3 regions of the Peribacillus sp. QJM3NY_7 genome follow, and region 1 is predicted to be linked to each of the others. Evidence: riboswitches for the same ligand, from Rfam matches in the RefSeq annotation. Region 1 holds a riboswitch; each other region holds the start of a gene.
What was found. Region 1 has a riboswitch for cobalamin ahead of AC0VX1_RS05155 (ribonucleoside-diphosphate reductase subunit alpha). Riboswitches for the same ligand answer to the same signal wherever they lie in the genome.
Positions count from the first base shown of each region.

Region 2: linked by a shared signal. The riboswitch ahead of AC0VX1_RS11355 ((2Fe-2S) ferredoxin domain-containing protein) and the one ahead of AC0VX1_RS05155 (ribonucleoside-diphosphate reductase subunit alpha) in region 1 are both predicted to bind cobalamin.
Region 3: linked by a shared signal. The riboswitch ahead of metE (5-methyltetrahydropteroyltriglutamate--homocysteine S-methyltransferase) and the one ahead of AC0VX1_RS05155 (ribonucleoside-diphosphate reductase subunit alpha) in region 1 are both predicted to bind cobalamin.

Region 1 covers NZ_CM149663.1:1,085,008-1,091,054, forward strand. Annotated here, with positions in the region: gene AC0VX1_RS05155 (ribonucleoside-diphosphate reductase subunit alpha) at 1-2,079, opposite strand, end outside; cobalamin riboswitch at 2,218-2,398, opposite strand; gene AC0VX1_RS05160 (manganese-dependent inorganic pyrophosphatase) at 2,691-3,620, shown strand; gene AC0VX1_RS05165 (hypothetical protein) at 3,719-3,865, opposite strand; gene AC0VX1_RS05170 (SulP family inorganic anion transporter) at 3,951-5,408, opposite strand.
Region 2 covers NZ_CM149663.1:2,378,871-2,384,917, reverse strand. Annotated here, with positions in the region: gene AC0VX1_RS11375 (precorrin-8X methylmutase) at 1-355, opposite strand, end outside; gene cobK (precorrin-6A reductase) at 368-1,138, opposite strand; gene AC0VX1_RS11365 (sirohydrochlorin chelatase) at 1,135-2,055, opposite strand; gene cobJ (precorrin-3B C(17)-methyltransferase) at 2,074-3,711, opposite strand; gene AC0VX1_RS11355 ((2Fe-2S) ferredoxin domain-containing protein) at 3,726-4,094, opposite strand; cobalamin riboswitch at 4,247-4,435, opposite strand; cobalamin riboswitch at 4,637-4,832, shown strand; gene AC0VX1_RS11350 (hypothetical protein) at 4,816-4,944, shown strand; gene AC0VX1_RS11345 (energy-coupling factor ABC transporter permease) at 5,008-5,751, shown strand; gene AC0VX1_RS11340 (energy-coupling factor ABC transporter substrate-binding protein) at 5,753-6,047, shown strand, end outside.
Region 3 covers NZ_CM149663.1:783,454-789,500, reverse strand. Annotated here, with positions in the region: gene bcp (thioredoxin-dependent thiol peroxidase) at 1-331, opposite strand, end outside; gene AC0VX1_RS03705 (potassium channel family protein) at 394-813, opposite strand; cobalamin riboswitch at 1,050-1,241, shown strand; gene metE (5-methyltetrahydropteroyltriglutamate--homocysteine S-methyltransferase) at 1,386-3,692, shown strand; gene AC0VX1_RS03695 (acyl-CoA thioesterase) at 3,685-4,161, shown strand; gene AC0VX1_RS03690 (ABC transporter permease) at 4,203-4,988, opposite strand; gene AC0VX1_RS03685 (ABC transporter permease) at 4,993-5,784, opposite strand; gene AC0VX1_RS03680 (ABC transporter ATP-binding protein) at 5,833-6,047, opposite strand, start outside.

The DNA.
Region 1 (6,047 bases):
TCGCGTCTTTTTATAATATTCATACGTATTTGGCGTCAAGCCTGGTGCGGTCACCTTGAATTTGAAGTTTTTCTTTTCTTCGTAAAATTCAATTTCATACAAAGGATCGATTCCATCCGTGGAATTACCGATTTTGGCTGTCGATGAATTGGGGGCAATCGCCATTAAATAGCCATTACGGGTTCCGTGCTCCTGCACGTCTGCTTTTAAATCCAGCCATTTTTGATCTGTATAGTCACGAAGCTCGAAATATTCCCCTGTATGCCAATCCGATCCTTCGAAATATGGGTATGATCCTTTTTCCTTGGCCAACTCGTTGGATGCTTTGATTGTTAAGTAAGCGATCTTTTCGTATAAAGCATCGGCATAGTGAACAGCCTCATCCGATTCCCAATAAATATTCTGAGTGGCAAGTAAATGATGCCATCCAAACGTTCCTAAACCAATTGCCCGGTACCGTTTGTTCGAGATGGATGCTTGTTTGACAGGAAGATTATTCACATCAATGACATTGTCCAGCATACGGATCTGAATGGGAATCAATCTTTCCAGAACATCGCTGCCCACCGCTCGGGGCAAGTTAATGGATGAAAGGTTGCAGACAACGAAATCGCCGCTTTTACGAACCACAACAACATCTCCATCTTCTGTTTCATATTCATCCGTGATCGTCGAAGGGCTTAGGTTTTGGGCAATTTCCGTGCAAAGGTTAGAACAATAAATCATACCTTTATGTTTATTCGGATTCTTCCGATTCACTTCATCGCGGTAGAACATATACGGTACGCCTTCTTCTAATTGAGAAATCATGATGCTTTTCATGATGTCCATCGCATTGATTTTTTCAAAGCTATAGTTTGGAAGCGTGCCATTTTCTGCGGCCTCGACAGCAAGTTCATAATGATTCCTGAAGCTTCCTTCGCCTTTCTTTTCGTCATAAAGATCTTCAAGTGAAAATCCAAGGGTTTGCTTAACGGTATGTGGATCGAAAAGATACCATTCTTTTCTGTCGCGTACAGCCTCCATGAATAAATCCGGTATGCATACACCTGTAAAAATATCATGTGCTTTTAATCGGTCATCCCCGTTTTGAGTCTTCAAATCGAGGAAGCTCATGATATCTTTATGCCAGGCATCCAAGTAAATCGCGATGGCACCTTTACGTTGCCCCAATTGATCGACACTTACAGCTGTCTGGTTGAATAGTCGAATCCAGGGCGTCGTGCCGGAACTGTTTCCAGAGAAACCGCGGATATCGGAACCAAGCGAGCGAACCTTACCGACGTAAAGACCAACACCGCCGCCGAATTTAGATACTTTTGCCGCATCGTAGTTTGATAGGTAAATTCCGTCGATGGAATCTTCAATTGCGTCGATAAAGCAGGAGCTTAACTGTCCATGTGTTTTACCTGCATTGGAGAGTGTAGGAGTCGCAACGGTCATATAAAGGTTGGACATGGCCCAGTATGCTTCTTTTATCAGTTGCAGGCGGTGCTCCGTTTTTTCCATTCGCATGATTTCCATCGCGATGATCATGAAACGTTCTTGCGGCAGTTCGAAGACCTTGTCCTTTTTTGGGCGGGCCAGATAACGGTCATTCAATAAGTAGATGCCTATGTAAGAGAATAATTTATCTTTTTCCGGGTCGATCACCGATCCCAATTCCTCAATTTCCGCTTTTGTATATGAAGATAGCAGTTCTGGTTTATAAATGGGATAACGCTGACCTTCCGATAGCTGGGAGAGTTCTGTGATCAGCTCATAGAACGGGCCATAACTCTTGCCTTCATAACCTCGATTGGCTTGTGCATCCCTATACATTGTATTCAACAGTTCTGCTGCAGCAACGAATGTCCAATCCGGGGCATCGATATCCACGCCTTCAAGAGCGAGCTGAATCAGTTTTTTTGAAGCCTGTTCTTCGGTTGAGTCACTTTTGCGATCAAGCCATTTTGTAAAACGCTTTTTGAACTTTTCCATATCGAGACGGCCTTCGAATTCCTTCGATAACATCTCAAGCTGGATGGATTTCGCTTCTGTGTCATTTTCACTTATGGTAGAGTTATATGTTTGAGTCATTAATAATCCTCCTTGTTAACTTCCGCTAAAATAAAAAAACCGCCCAAAGAATTGAGCGGATCAAACGATAGAATAAAAGAGGCATGAAAAAATAGCCGTTATACTATCGTTTCATCATCTCAATCCCCGAAGAATAAGAAACGTGAAAAATTCAAGGCAGGTCTCCTGACTCATGATCATCCTACTTTGAGTCCTTCCCGTATAGAGAGCTATACAGTGGTTTTCTCATTTCGTCACATTTACAGTTGCGGGGACAGTTCCGGGTTTACACCGGATTCCCTTTTCAGCCATCACTGGCACCTTGGATAATAAAAATTCTATATATAGTTATTGGAATTGTTTATGTAATCAATATCTAGTATTTCTGCTTATATTATCGTAAGCCATATACGATGATAATTCAACTAATATATTTGAAAAAAACCAACCCTTATCTATTGACAAAGTGATGGAAGAGGGTGGGGGAATGAAAGATTTTATGGGGGAATGGATAAATCAAGCGCTGATTTTACGGGATTTTGTGTTAAAATAAAGTGTCTAGTAAAGGTGGCTCTCCGTTATTGCACTGAGGGGATTCGCGGAAAAATATTTATGAAAAAGGGGATAAAATCTTGGAAAAAGTATTAGTTTTTGGACATAAAAACCCGGATACAGACACAATCTGTTCAGCAATCGCTTATGCAGATCTTAAAAAACAGCTAGGTATCAACGCTGAACCAGTTCGTCTGGGTGAAGTGAATGGTGAAACTCAATATGCATTGGACCAATTCAAATTCGATGCTCCCCGTCTTGTGGAAAAAGTTGCAGGGGAAGCTGATGGCGTAATCCTGGTCGATCATAACGAACGCCAGCAAAGCGCTGAAGATATTGACCAAGTCCGTGTGTTGGAAGTTATCGACCATCACCGTATCGCTAACTTTGAAACAAGCGATCCATTATATTACCGTGCGGAACCAGTTGGCTGTACGGCAACCATCTTAAATAAAATTTATAAAGAAAACGGCATTGAAGTCCCTAAAGCAATCGCAGGTCTTATGCTGTCTGCCATCATTTCCGATTCTTTATTGTTCAAATCGCCGACTTGCACAGAGCAGGACGTTGCAGCAGCAATGGAACTCGCTGCCATTGCTGGTGTCGACGCTGAAAAATATGGCTTGGAAATGTTGAAAGCGGGAGCTGACTTAAGCGACAAAACGATTGCCCAGCTCATCACTCTTGATGCCAAGGAATTCTCCATGGGAATGGCTAAGGTGGAAATAGCACAGGTCAATGCCGTTGATCCGAACGAAGTCCTTGCTAAGCAAGCAGAATTGGAAGCAGCGATTGAAGCGGTCATCGCAGTGAAGGAATTGGACTTGTTCCTATTCGTCGTTACGGATATCCTGACTAATGATTCCGTTGCCTTGGCCCTTGGTAAAGCGGCATATGCGGTTGAAAAGGCATATGACGTTTCATTAAACAATAACATCGCCGTCTTGGAAGGCGTTGTATCGCGTAAAAAACAAATCGTTCCGGTCTTAACCGACGTATTCAGCAAATAATTCAGGAAAAGGGTTGCTCATTAAAACTTGGGCAGCCTTTTTTTGTACATTCAAAAAAAGACTCAACCATCCCATTTAGGGTGTTTGAGTCTTTTTTCTTAATTTAAAGATTCCTTTTCTTTTTCATAGGCGATGACAATCAATTCTTTATTGGCTTCCTCGCCAAGTTTGCTTTCAAAGCTTTTCAGTTCATTCAATAAATCCGGTGACAGATTTGCTGCCGTATAATCCTGCTCGGGTGTCATGCTTTTCGCTCCTTTCAAAAGGAAATGATTCATGTTATCTATTTTGTCGGTTTGAAAAGTTTCTATTCAGCAGAATTTTACTTCTTTAAGATATTTTACTTTCTGAGGTGGCGAGTTTTTCAAGCAATGTCGAACTTTCTTCATCGAGTCCTTGGACTTGGACAGGTATTCCCAAGAGCTGATATTTAAGAATAACCGTATCGACAGCACCGACTGCTGAAGCATCCCAGATCTTGGAATGGGAGAAGTCAATGACGATTGCATCGGCTTTTTCCTTGAAGTCGAACTTTGAAACAAAGTCCTGGACAGAAGCGAAAAATATTTGTCCGCTGATACGATAAGTGATTTTCTTAGCCTGGATGTCTGCCGATTTCTCTACTGCCACTTTAGAAATTTTAGCCGAGAAGAAAATCATGCTCAAAAGCACTCCGGCAAATACGCCTTTTGATAAGTCATGTGTATAAAGGACAATGAGGACCGTCACAATCATCACGGCTGCATCCGACTTAGGAGCTCTAGTGAGCCTCTTTAGGGAAGACCAGTCAAATGTCCCGATTGAAACCATGATCATGACTGCGACAAGTGCAGCCATCGGTATTTTGATAAGGACATCATTCAATACCACGATTAATACCATAAGGAATGCGCCCGCTACAAATGTCGAAAGCCGGCCCCTTCCACCAGATTTAATGTTGATACCGGATTGGCCGATCATCGCACATCCTGCCATGCCGCCAAAACATCCGGCGATGATATTCGCAATCCCCTGGCCTTTGGCTTCCTTATTCTTATTACTGTCCGTGTCAGTCATCTCATCGACAATTTGAGCCGTCAATAACGATTCAAGCAGTCCAACAAACGCAAGGGCAATGGAATAAGGGAAAATGATCGCCAAAGTTTCGAAGGTCAAAGGGATGTCTGGAAGCATGAACATCGGAAGCGCTTCGGTCAATTGCCCCATATCTCCAACCGTCCGCACCGTAGCCCCCGTGGTAACTGCAACGATCGTCATGAATATGATGGCGACAAGTGGTGAAGGTATGACTTTCGTGATCAGCGGAAAAAGATAAATGATAGCTAATGAAACGGCTGTCATGACATACATGATCCATGTTTCGCCCACGAAATGGGTGAGCTGTGCCGTGAAAATCAAGATGGCTAAAGAATTCACAAAACCAGTCATGACTGGCTTCGGAATGAACTTCATTAATTTCCCGATTTTTAAAACCCCTAGTAAAATTTGCAGCAAACCAGTCAATATGGTTGCAGCAAGTAAATAGTTCAAGCCATGATCTTTAACAAGGTCGACCATGACGAGTGCCATTGCGCCAGTGGCAGCCGATATCATTCCCGGCCTTCCGCCGACAAATGAGATGACGATGGCAATGCAGAATGAGGCATATAGACCAACCATTGGGTCAACGCCAGCAATGATCGAAAAGGCAATCGCCTCTGGAATCAATGCCAAGGCAACGACAATACCCGAAAGAACATCTCCTCTAACGTTGCCGAACCATTCCTTTTTGTATGCAGATGTATTCAAAGAAACACTCCTTCTTTCTTTTATATATGTGTGTTCATTTCTTTTTTAACGCACTAAATTATAGCATGAGTCCTTTATTCTATCTATATGGATAATATAAACGACAAATCGAGGGCTATTCATTTCTTATCTTACGAAGGAAAATGCTTTAAGAGAGAAAAATATCATGTGAAGGAAGTCAATTATATCGAGGTAGGCGAATGCATACAGGTCAAGCTTGTAATAAAGTCAGTCGAATGGGATTTCCGTTAATGGCTTGGCCATTTTGACGTAAGGGGCCCCTATAGGCTTTTGTGAAATTCCCGCTAAGGGGGAGTGGAGTAAAACGGTAGAGATCTATTTCATAATTAAAAATCAAAAACATGGATTTCCCTTTCCTGCTAGCTTTACGCCACCGATTGGAACCGATTCATGACATTCTACGCTTACTTGATTTATATCTTATCGAGCCCTATAGGGTGACCGTACCTTTACCATTCATATAATGAAAAAAAGATCGTGCTCTAACTGTGTCAATATGTGGGCAGGAAGTAAGAGAGTTTTTTTAACGGAATGATATTTTCCCGTTTTACCATATATGGAAGTGGTGAGGATGAAAAGCCAGCGCTATCAAAGTTTGGGAGTATGAACCGTCCTTGT
Region 2 (6,047 bases), 1.3 Mb from region 1:
TATTCAAACGTTTTGCCTCGACCATCACATCCGGATCTGAAATATAGCAATGAACGTCCCCGCCGTGTTTTTGAAATCTTTTCTTGCCTGTACCGCTCTCGATCATTTGCACATCAGCAATGACATGCCTTCCTTTGCGAATGGCTTCCACACCAGCTTGAATGGCATTTGGGTGGATGATGACACTTCTTCCCAATTCAAAATCCGCTGAAGCATGAATGACCCTGCGGACGATCTTCCATTCATCTTCAGAAAAATCATGATTGCCCATTTCTTCAGCAATGATCGAAAAGCTATAATCATATATTTTGTCAGGGTCTACCGTGAGTGGTTTAAAATCTGTTTTAAAATCCATCTTGCATTCCTCCTATTTTTCAATTAGCTGTTTATTCAACTCGGCAATGACATGATCAAAACTGGAATGAACATTCTGATAGTCGACATCCGGTCGTGATATCATGATCGTCTCTATTCCACATTCCAACGCGGCTTCCAATTTCTCATCAACTGCACCGACCTTGCCGCTTTCTTTCGTTATCATCAATGTGACCCCATATTGTTCATATAGAGCTTTATTTAATTCTTTGGAAAATGGCCCTTGAATCGCAACGATATTTTTTTGTTCAATGCCCAGCTGTGCACATTTTTCCATATTGTCGATGCGTGGCAGCATTCTCGCTATGACTCTGGTATTCTCGAGCCCCACCAATTCTTTTGCAAACACGGCTAGGGTTTTACTTCCGGTCGTGAGCATGATGACTCCCCGTTTTTCTGCGGCAAGCTTGGCAGCTTCCTCATAATCACGGACAACTATCAATTTATCATTCTGAAACCGTTGACTTTCACGCTCATAACGAATATAAGGAACATTTGCTGCCTTTGCTCCGTTAAGGGCGTTTTTGGATGCTTCTTCGGCAAATGGGTGACTTGCATCGACTACAGCCTGAAAACCTTTTGCAGAGATTAAAGATGTCATATCTTCTGCAGATAATCGGCCAATCCGGGTGGATATCCCTGCATCCTGCAAACTCTTAGCAGCAGATTCGGTTACAACAGTTGCCAAAACCTTGTGCCCCACCTGCTGCATCTCAATCGCTAATTCCCTTGCATCACTTGTACCCGCCAAGAACAAAATCATTTTGATGTCCCCACCGCTTGCCCATCATGATCGTGGTGATGGTCGTGGTCGTGATGGTGATCATGATCGTGATCATGATCGTGGTCGTGATGGTGATGATGGTGAGCATGTCCATGTTCCTCGACATGTTTACGATAGTTTTCCAAATCACGCGCCCCGCTTGATTTGCCTTCACTGGCTTCAATTACTCGTTCTTGCAGAATGTTCTGTAAGGTTGGATGGTATCCAAAATACTTTGCCAATATGAATTCTCGATCATGATATTGCTCTTGATAGCCTTTCAGCATATCCTCCATTCTTTCCATCAACACCCCAGTGAAGAGGAAATATGGCAGCATCACAATTTTTTTTGCCCCTAATCGGATGCATCGTTCAATACCTTCATCCACGTGAGGGTCCGTTACACCCATGAAGGCTGTTTCGACCCATTTAACGCTTAATTTTTCCCATAATAATCGTGAAATTTTATATATATCACTATTGGCATCAGCATCACTGCCACCTCGGCCAATTAGCAATATCGCTGTCTCAGAATGTTCAGAGGTCGTATCGAATCCCGCTTCCTCAAGACGGTCTGTCAGGATCGTCAATACATCATGGTGGACCCCGATCGTTTGGCCGTATGTGAATTTCACTTCTGGATACTTGGTTTTCCCATCCTCTATTTCAGCTGGGATATGTAATTTCGAATGTCCTGCATGCAACAAAATGATCGGTATGACGATAACTTCAGTAGCCCCTCGTTTTACACAATTATCGATTCCTTTGGATATATTCGGTGCCGCAAATTCCAAGAAGCACGTTTCCACTAGGAAACTCCCTTCCATTGCCGGAATCATATTTTCAATAAAATGACGGATTTCTTCATTTCCCGAAGCCAACCGGCTTCCGTGTCCTACGAACAAAACTGCTTTCATTTACTTTCCCCCTCTTGATTAGTCTTCACAAGGCGCAGGCTCTATGTTTATTTTGGGAGCGATGTCCTGATAAGAAAAATTCTGTATCTTTTTCGAACGTTTGAAGTATTTAAAAAGCCGCTCATTAGGATGGGCATTTTGCTTATACTCGCCGACAATGTCCGTGATCAGTTCTACAAGCTGTTCCGGTTCAATGCCTTCCGCTACCGGCTGACCCGGATGGGCCGTTCTTCCAACCGGTTTAGCTCCAAGAAATAAGTCGAACTTCCCTTTTCGGAAGACAATCCCGATATCATCCATCACAGCACTATAACAAGCCATCCCACACCCATTAAAACCGATGTTAAGTTCCTTGGGCATGCTCATTCCGCCAAGCACCCGGTGTATTTCGTCCGCATAAGGAATGGATTCCGCTTTTTCACCATCACAGAAATCACAGGCTTTTAATGTCAGTACATCCCCAATCGGCGACAAAAGAAAGTTTGCTGATTGCAATTTCCCCGTAATGACTTCCGGATCCATTGTCGGGATCTTTAAGACGATTTTATGATTTGGCGTATATTCCATCGTTCCCTTTTCCCCGACAACTTCCGCAAGTGTCATCATTTGTTTGGGAGTGAATTGTTTATTCGCCACACCTGGACTAACGGCAAGTTCGAACACCGACTCCATTTTTTGCTGAACAACCGGCTTAATGGATTGCTGAACGGCTTGACCCTTGACTCTGGACAGGGCTTCCATTGCCATTTCAAAGGAAGCTTGCTTCTTTTCAGGTGCTTTTGTAAGTAAGCCAACTCCTCCAACGGACTCGGGTAAGGCTTCTTGATCTAATGCCCACGGTTCCGCTTCTTTTTGCAGTCGCTGATGCGGCTTCAAAGTTTGCTTTTCCGAATTCAACGTATATTTTCTTTGATAGCCTCTCGGTGTGATGATTTTGTCGTCATATAAAAAGGTGGATGAATTACCGATAATGACGGTGGTCAACATTCCAATATCGTGATTCAACATATCCTGCAAATTGGTAATGACAATATCCTGCCTATCGCGATAAGCACTTTTCACCAACCCGACAGGTGTATCCGGCGAGCGGTAGCGGAGGAGAATTTTCTGTGTTTCAACAATTTGCCGGGTCCGCCTGCCGCTGCGCGGATTATACAGTGCAATGACAAAGTCTGCCATTGCAGCTGCTTCAACCCTTTTAGCGATCAGTTCCCAAGGAGTTAAATGATCACTGAGGCTGATCGTACACGAATCGTGCATGACGGGCGCCCCAAGTAAAGACGCACATGAGTTGATTGCTGAGATGCCAGGAATGACTTCAATGCCCACTCCAGTTTCTTCTTTCCAGCCTTTTTCAATCAATACTTCATAAACCAACCCTGCCATCCCGTAAACTCCGGCATCCCCACTGGAAATCACCGCCACTTTCTTTCCCAGCTCCGCTTGTTTCACTGCTTCCTGTGCACGTGATACCTCTTCGGTCATCCCCGTACTAATGATCGTTTGATCTGTTAGCAGTCCCTGAATGAGTTCAACATAAGTTTTATAACCAATGATGTAGTCACTTTCTTGAAGGGCTTCGACGGCACGTTTGGTAATGTGTTCAAAATTCCCGGGCCCAAAGCCCACGACGAATAATTTACCGTTTGTACTCATTAAAACATCTCCTTTTACGCTTTGTTCTTTGAAATACCCGTATGAGCAGGAAAATCTGGATTAGGGGTCATTTCCCCGTCTTTGTATTGATAGATCATCTGTGGAACAAACTCACCATCATCGATATTACTGACGATCTGCCGACCGAAATCAGGCGTTTCCACTCGATACCAGTTTCCTTGGGGATAGGCAATCACAACGCAGGCATCCTTACATCTCCCGTTACAGCGTGTCCTCGTTGTATGGATTTTCAGATCCAGTCCTTTTGAAGCAATTTCATCGCGAATCGCTTGGGTTACTTCTTCCCCGCCCTTTTTCATGCAGCTGCTCCCATTACAAATCAACAGATGCGTATTTGTACCCGTCAAGTTCCAAGTAGTCATCTTCTTCCTCCTGAGTTCAGGGAAAAGGCAAAATAAAAAACCTTAACATAAGAGTCAAGGTTTTAAAAAAACTATATGAATGAGGAGCCAAAGGCAAGCATGCCAAATCCTCTCAAAATCGTCATAGTCCTTCTACCTTTCCCTCCGAAAAGTATCATGCAATTTTAAAAGCAGGTTTCCTGGCTTACGCTTCATTTTACTTTGTCCCTTCCCGGCATCATGCCAGTGGCTATCGACAATTCATCAGCGTTTACAGTAGCGGGGGCTGCATCGGATTTTCACCGATTTCCCTATTATCCCTTGCTTATTCACACAAGGGCACTTTTAAAATGAAATATTTGGTTTTATTATACATTTCAAACTAACTTAATCTATCATATAACAACTTTGTCAAAATTCAATAGTTTATTCCGACTGTTTAGAAAAGTTTAAACGTGTAAAACCAGTTACAATCCTATCCTCGCAACAAATTTCGGCCCCAAAAAAAAGATAGTGTAGCTGGAATTATTTCTTTATGGTACACTATACGAGAATTTTCTAAATAATTACATAAGTTTCATGGTGTTGAATTTCTCGGAATTCAGCTTAAAAGGGAAGCCGGTGAAAATCCGGAGCGGTCCCGCCACTGTAAAGGGAAGTTCCATTACGTTAACTTTAATCCACTGTCAAATGAGATGGGAAGGATGTAATGGGATGATGAACCAAAGCCAGGAGACCTGCCATGAAGCGTGAAACTGTTTCAGCCTACGAGGATGGGCGTGCGGATCAGGCAAAATGGCCCATGGTTGGTTCATGCTGCAAAATTCCTGTTCATTACGCACTTCTTTCCTTTGAGAGAAGTGCTTTTTAGTTTGGGCGCCGCTTTTCTTCTCAAGATTGATCAGAACAATTAAAAGTGTTGAAAGGAGAAAGAATGAAAAGAACCAATTGGAAAATTATTTATTTTGTCATTTTATTGCTTTTTGTCCCGAAACGGGCATTGGCCATGCATATCATGGAGGGCTTTTTACCCATAGAATGGGCTATATTCTGGTGGGCCGTGACGCTTCCATTTTTAATCTTGGGTTACCGGTCCATTAGGTCCAAAGTAAGGGAAAACCCAGAAACAAAAATGATACTTGGCCTATCGGGCGCATTTGTATTTATATTATCGGCCCTAAAGATTCCTTCCGTTACGGGAAGTTCTTCGCACCCTACCGGAGTTGGTTTAGGTTCCATACTATTCGGACCATTGGCCATGAGTGTGGTCGGCTCCATCGTTCTGTTATTTCAAGCTGTTTTACTGGCACACGGAGGATTGACGACATTAGGGGCCAATGCATTCTCCATGGCCGTTTGCGGACCCTTCATTGCTTACTTTGTCTTCAAGGGCGCAACTAAATTGGGATGGTCTTTTTCACTTGCCGTATTCTTGGCAGCTGCCTTTGGTGATTTGGGCACCTATGTGGTAACTTCTGTTCAACTTGCTCTTGCTTTCCCATCCGAGGTAGGAGGATTCATGGCCTCTTTCAGTAAATTTGCAGGGATTTTTGCCCTGACCCAAATTCCCTTGGCCATCAGTGAGGGGTTATTGACAGTCGTCGTAATGAATTTCTTGAAAAAATACAATCTAGGCGAATTGAAATTGCTGCGAGTTTTATCTAAGGAGGCCCGTTAAAATGAAAAAAAGTTTACTGCTGCTTTTCCTGGTTGTCATTCTTGCAACCTTACCGTTAATCACCCAACAAGGAACGGAATTTGGCGGTGCCGACGGCGAAGCTGAGGAAGCCATCACTAAGATCCATCCGGAATACAAGCCATGGTTCAACAGTATTTGGGAGCCGCCAGGTGCAGAAACCGAAAGCTTATTATTTGCGCTTCAAGCTGCAATTGGAGCCGGTTTCATTGGATACTTCATTGGCGTGATGAGACAAAGGAATAAGCAAACCAAACTAGAATTGGCCGAAAAATCGA
Region 3 (6,047 bases), 300 kb from region 1:
AGTTCTTTTTCAATTGCCAAACATCAAAGATTTTAGCCGCTTCATGATTTTCGTCAGCCAGCAGCAGAAAAGGCAATCCATGTTTTTCGATGAATTTTTCATGACGTGCCGCTGGATCTGGGCTGATACCGAGGATGACCGCGTTCAATTCCTCGAATTGCTCATTATGGTCCCGGAAATCACAGGCCTCCGTCGTGCAACCTGGCGTCATGTCTTTTGGGTAAAAATATAATACAATGTTTTTCCCCTTAAAATCCGATAGGGAAACCATTTCACCATTGTTTGCAGGGAGTTTGAAATCAGGTGCTTTTTCGCCAATTTTAACAGTCATATTGAACCCTCCATTTCTTTCATTATGGTAAGAGTACCCAATAATCGAAAGAAACACAACTTTCATTTATCCTTCCTATCTTTCTGCTCCAGATCGATCACCGTACGAATCACGAACGCTGCCGGCAGTGTATACCCAATGAAGGCCTGAATGGTAGCTATCATCCTGCCCATGCCAATCGGGGCTATATCTCCATATCCTACAGAAAACATCGTCATCGCACTAAAATAAAAAGAAGTTTTCAATTGTTCATAGAAAGTCCCATCCAACCGATTGCCCATATCAAGAATCACCGAATGATTCTGAAGCTCGTATAATAAATATATCAGTGCAAATCCAACTAATATCGTCGCATATAAATTGCCAAGCCACAGCATATCCTCAAGAGAAAACTTCTTTCCTCCCGACTCAACAAGAAATAACGTACGAATGCTCATCACCATGCAAAAAATGATCCCTGCAATCAAGATGTAGAAAGTCATCCCCCACGCCCCATTTCAAAACGCCACTCCCTCTATACATACTCCCTGTCCAAACAATATATTCTTTTTAGGAATCAGCCTTATCACCGACAAACGTATTAAACGGAAACTTTCCCTAATCTTTTTTCCATGTTGACCCTTTTGGTCGGATATGTTAAGATTGTCTAAATTTTTATAATAGTTTTTATTTTATAAATCTTTGACCTGCGAACAGTTAACAAGGCAGGTTTTGCAAAATTTCATATGTGGAAATAGGTTCCTAATTTTCATTAGGATTAAAAGGGAAGTCCGGTGTAATTCCGGCACGGTCCCGCCACTGTAATGGGAATGTTAGCGTCAATCAATATGCCACTGATCAACGGATCGGGAAGGCCAGTCGCTAATGATATTCCCTAAGTCAGGAGACCTGCCTATTTCGACAACACTGTTTTAACCTACGGGAGATAGGGAGGTGTTAGGGACCTTATAATTGTAAGCGGCATTTTGCATGCCTCTTTATTTTAAGCATTTCTAACTTTCTTTTTTGACGGTTAGGAATGCTTTTTTTTGTTCGATCAATTGAATGTAGGAGGATGGGAATTTTGAAGAGCAGCAGTTTGGGTTACCCTCGAATCGGGGAAGATCGTGAATGGAAACGTACATTGGAAGCATACTGGTCAGGTAAAATCGATGAAGCGGAATTTACGGCACAACTAAAGGCAATCCGTTTAGGCAACTTACAAAAACAGAAGCAACGGGGCATTGATATCATCCCTGTCAACGACTTCACTTTCTATGATCAAATGCTGGATATGTCCGTCATGTTCGGTCTTGTTCCTGAACGTTATTCAGCTTATGAAGGAGGAAGAGTCCCCCTTTCCGTTTATTATTCAATGGCCCGCGGAAACAATGATGAAGTCGCTTCCGAAATGACGAAATGGTTCAATACGAACTATCACTATATTGTCCCTGAATTAAAACTGGCACAGCTTACTTTAACAGAAAATAAACCACTTACAGCATATCGGGAAGCCAAGGAAAAGCTAGGGATCGAAACGAAGCCCGTTTTGATCGGACCTTATACTTTCCTCTCTCTTTCAAAAGGCTTCAATAAACAAGAGATCCCTGGCATCATCCTGAGACTGCTTCCCCTATACACGCAAATCCTGCGGGAGTTGGAGCAAGAAGGCGTGAAGTGGGTTCAAATGGACGAGCCTTCCCTTGTTTCATCCATTTCCAAAGATGATATGCAAACCGTTACTTACCTCTATGAAAAACTGAATGAAGCAGCACCAAACCTGAACATCATGCTACAAACATACTTTGATGCCGTGGAACATTACCAAGAAGTCATCGAATTACAAGTCCAAGGGATCGGTCTTGATTTTGTACATGATAAAGGGAGGAATTTAAGTAATCTTGAGGCATTCGGTTTCCCGAAGGACAAAGTGCTTGCAGCGGGTGTGATTGACGGAAAAAACATTTGGCTATCTGATTTATCCAAAAAAATCGAATTGATCGAGACACTTAAGAAACAGGTAGCCGAGGACCAAATCTGGCTACAGCCCTCTTGTTCCCTGCTTCATGTCCCGGTGACCGTTCGTAATGAAACCGCCCTTTCAAAAGAAGTGAAAGAGGCCCTTGCTTTCGCTGATGAGAAACTTGAGGAAATCACACTTTTGGTCAAAGGGAATAATCAAGGCATTGAAGCAATCGCCGAAAAAGTCGATGCCAATAAATTTACGATTCAAACGTTAGCCAATTCAAATGTCCGAAATCACGGGTCTGTACAATCCAATGTCGAAAAGGTTAAAAACAGGACCGCCGGCCGTCAGCTTCCATTTAAAGACCGTTACCAAAAACAACAGGAATTCTTCAAATTGCCTTTTCTCCCTTCGACTACGATCGGCAGCTTTCCGCAGACATTTGAAGTTAAACAAGCACGCGGGAAATTCAATAGAGGAGAATGGACAGCCAAGCAATATGAAACATTCGTTAACGAAGAAATCGGCAGGTGGATCGAAATCCAAGAAGAAATCGGTTTGGATGTTCTCGTTCATGGGGAATTCGAACGGACGGATATGGTTGAATACTTCGGTCATAAATTAGGCGGATTCGTCTTTTTAGAAAAGGGTTGGGTACAGTCCTATGGATCCCGCTGCGTGAAACCGCCAGTCATCTACGGCGACATCCATTTCATCGAACCGATGACAGTCAAGGAAAGTGTATACGCACAATCACTGACGAAGAAGACGGTGAAGGGAATGCTGACAGGTCCTGTTACGATTTTGAACTGGTCTTTCGTCCGTGATGATATTTCCAGGGAGAATGTTTGCTATCAGCTGGCGCTCGCTTTAGAAAAAGAAGTCATTGCCTTGGAATCTGCTGGAATTAAAATGATTCAGGTTGATGAGCCTGCACTTAGAGAAGGTCTGCCATTGAAAAAAAGCGATCGCGACGAGTATTTGAACTGGGCAGTGAATTCATTCTTGATATCCACATCTAGCGTGGAGGATACAACCCAAATTCACACGCATATGTGCTATTGCGACTTCAACAGTTTCATGGATGTCATCTCCTCCCTCGATGCCGATGTAATTTCCATCGAAACATCCCGCAGTCATGGGGAGCTCGCTTCCGCATTCGAGGAAAAAACATATGAAAAAGGCATTGGCCTGGGGGTGTATGATATTCACAGCCCGCGTGTGCCGGCAGTGGAAGAAATGGTCGATATGATTGAACGGGGCATCAAGGTATTGGATAAAGACCAGTTTTGGATCAATCCCGACTGCGGCCTGAAAACAAGGGGTATCCCGGAAACCGTCGCTTCCCTGAAAAACATGGTCGAAGCAGCAAAAGTCGTCCGTAAAAACCTTTTAGTAAACCAGGCAAATGATTGAAAAGAACGCTGCCCATCCAACACAGCAGTCACGGACTTTTTTAACCGACCTTGTTTTTCCACCGGATACAAATCATCATAATACCATCTTTGGCGGAAAAGTAATGGCCTATGTTGATAAAATAGCTTGCATTTCCGCTATGCGACATTGTCGAAAACCCGTTGTGACTGCTTCAAGCGACTCTTTTGATTTTTTGGCCCCCATCAAAACAGGGGACGCGATCAACCTTGAAGCTTATGTCACCTGTGCTCATCGCACATCAATGGAGGTATACGTGAAAGTGGAGCGAGAGAACCTATTAACAGGGGAAAAACAGCTTACGGCACGCGCTTTTTTAACGATGCTTGCCATTGATGAAGACGGTAAGCCGACAAACGTACCTCAGGTCATTCCGGAGACGGAAGAGGAAAAACAGCTATATGTTCAAGCCCAAGCAAGATATATCCAAAGAAAGAAAAAACGGAACTAAACAAAAACCCCTTCAACATGAATGCTGTTGAAGGGGTTCTTTCAGTTCCCTGCCCCGCGGTACCTCTTCACTCCCTGATTCCATATGAAAACGGATATCACGAAAAAGGCAACTCCAATGACAGGTGTGGCAAATGCATATGCATACCACTCTTCTTTTCTTAGGAAATAAGATGCCGGATAGACACCGACAAACGCGAATGGCAGCACCCATGTAAGGACAAAACGGATGACCTTATTATAAATATCAACAGGATAGCGCCCGTAGTTCCCGATATTGTACATCATTGGCATGATGGATGTTTTCGCATCCGACCAGAACCCAATGCTTGCTATCGCAACGAATATGGCTGCATAGGCAAGTGCCCCGCCTATTGCAAAAATGATGAAAAGAATCGGGTCATACCACGCAAGCTGAAGATCCAATGAAATCGCCGAATAGAATATAATGATCAAACCGGTCACAACACCAAATAACGCTTCAAGCTCGATTCTTTCTAAAATGACTTGAAACAGGCTATGTATCGGTCTTGTTAATATCCGGTCCATTTCACCTTTGACGATATAGCGGTCATTAAAATCCCAGATGTTGAAAAAGGCCGAAAAAAGGGCGAAAGGGATAAGGAAGAATCCATAAATGAATATGATTTCTTCACGGCTCCAGCCGCTTAAAAATTGCGTATGTCCGAAAACGACCAAGATAAATACCAGATTCACGACCTGATTCAGCAGATCTGATAGGATTTCCATGAAGAAATCGGCTCTATATTGCAGTCTTGTCTTCATATATTGACTCACATATTGAAAAAACATCGATACATAAAACATCCCGTCAACCTCCTTGAATAATCAGCTGTTTTTTTGCGACTATCCATAAAAGCTGAATCGGTATTATGAGAATGATGCACCAAATTAACTGCTGTAAAAGCGCCATGCCAATTTCGCCTGAACTGTAACCGTTCGTAAAAATCATGCTTGGTACATAGCTGATCCCTTGAAAGGGTAAATATTTCATCACTTCCTGCGCCCATATAGGATAGAAACTGATGGGCAGCAGCAGACCGGAAAATAAATCAATGATAACCCTTTTAGCGCGGATTAATCCGGCATTATTATATAAGAAAAAGGTAGTGATTCCCGTCAATAAATTAATTTGTGTATTGATGATGAAACTGAACAGCAAGGAAATGCCGAAGATCCCCCATACAGCCGGATCGCGCGGCAATTCAATAGGAAAAATGAAAGCTACCAGCAGCATTCCTGGAATCGAGAAGAAGAAAAAACGGAATATCCCTTCCCCAAGTCCTTGCATCGTTTTCATGCCTAAATAGTTATAAGGCCGGATCATCTCAATGGCAACCTTGCCGTCTTTAATCTCAGTGGCGATTTCGCGGTCAATATTATTGAAATAAAAAGCGCGCGCCATCCATGCAACCGCAACATAGGTTGTCATCTGCATGCTCGAAAGTCCTTCGATGGAGCTTTTTTCTCCATATATCGCATTCCATAAGAAATAATAAGCACCGATATTAATGCTATAAATTAAAATGCCGGTATAATAATCCGTTCGATACGCAAGCATCATCAAAAAACGCATGCGGATCATGGCAAGATACTTCCCCATGGCCCTCCCCCTTCTTGATAGACACGTTGTTTCTTAATGATAAGAGAGTCAGACAGTGCCTTCTTCGTAAATGTTGCGAACAATTTCTTCAATGGACGTTTCATGAATTTTGATGTCCTTTATTTTAAAATGAGATACGACAGCTGAAACAAGCTGTGAAATATGATCACTTTCTTCTTTCAACAAGGCAATGTATGTTTGATTTTTCTCATCATGAACCCAGTTAGCGGTAAATGGGAGCGCTAATGATTGCAATTCCTTCA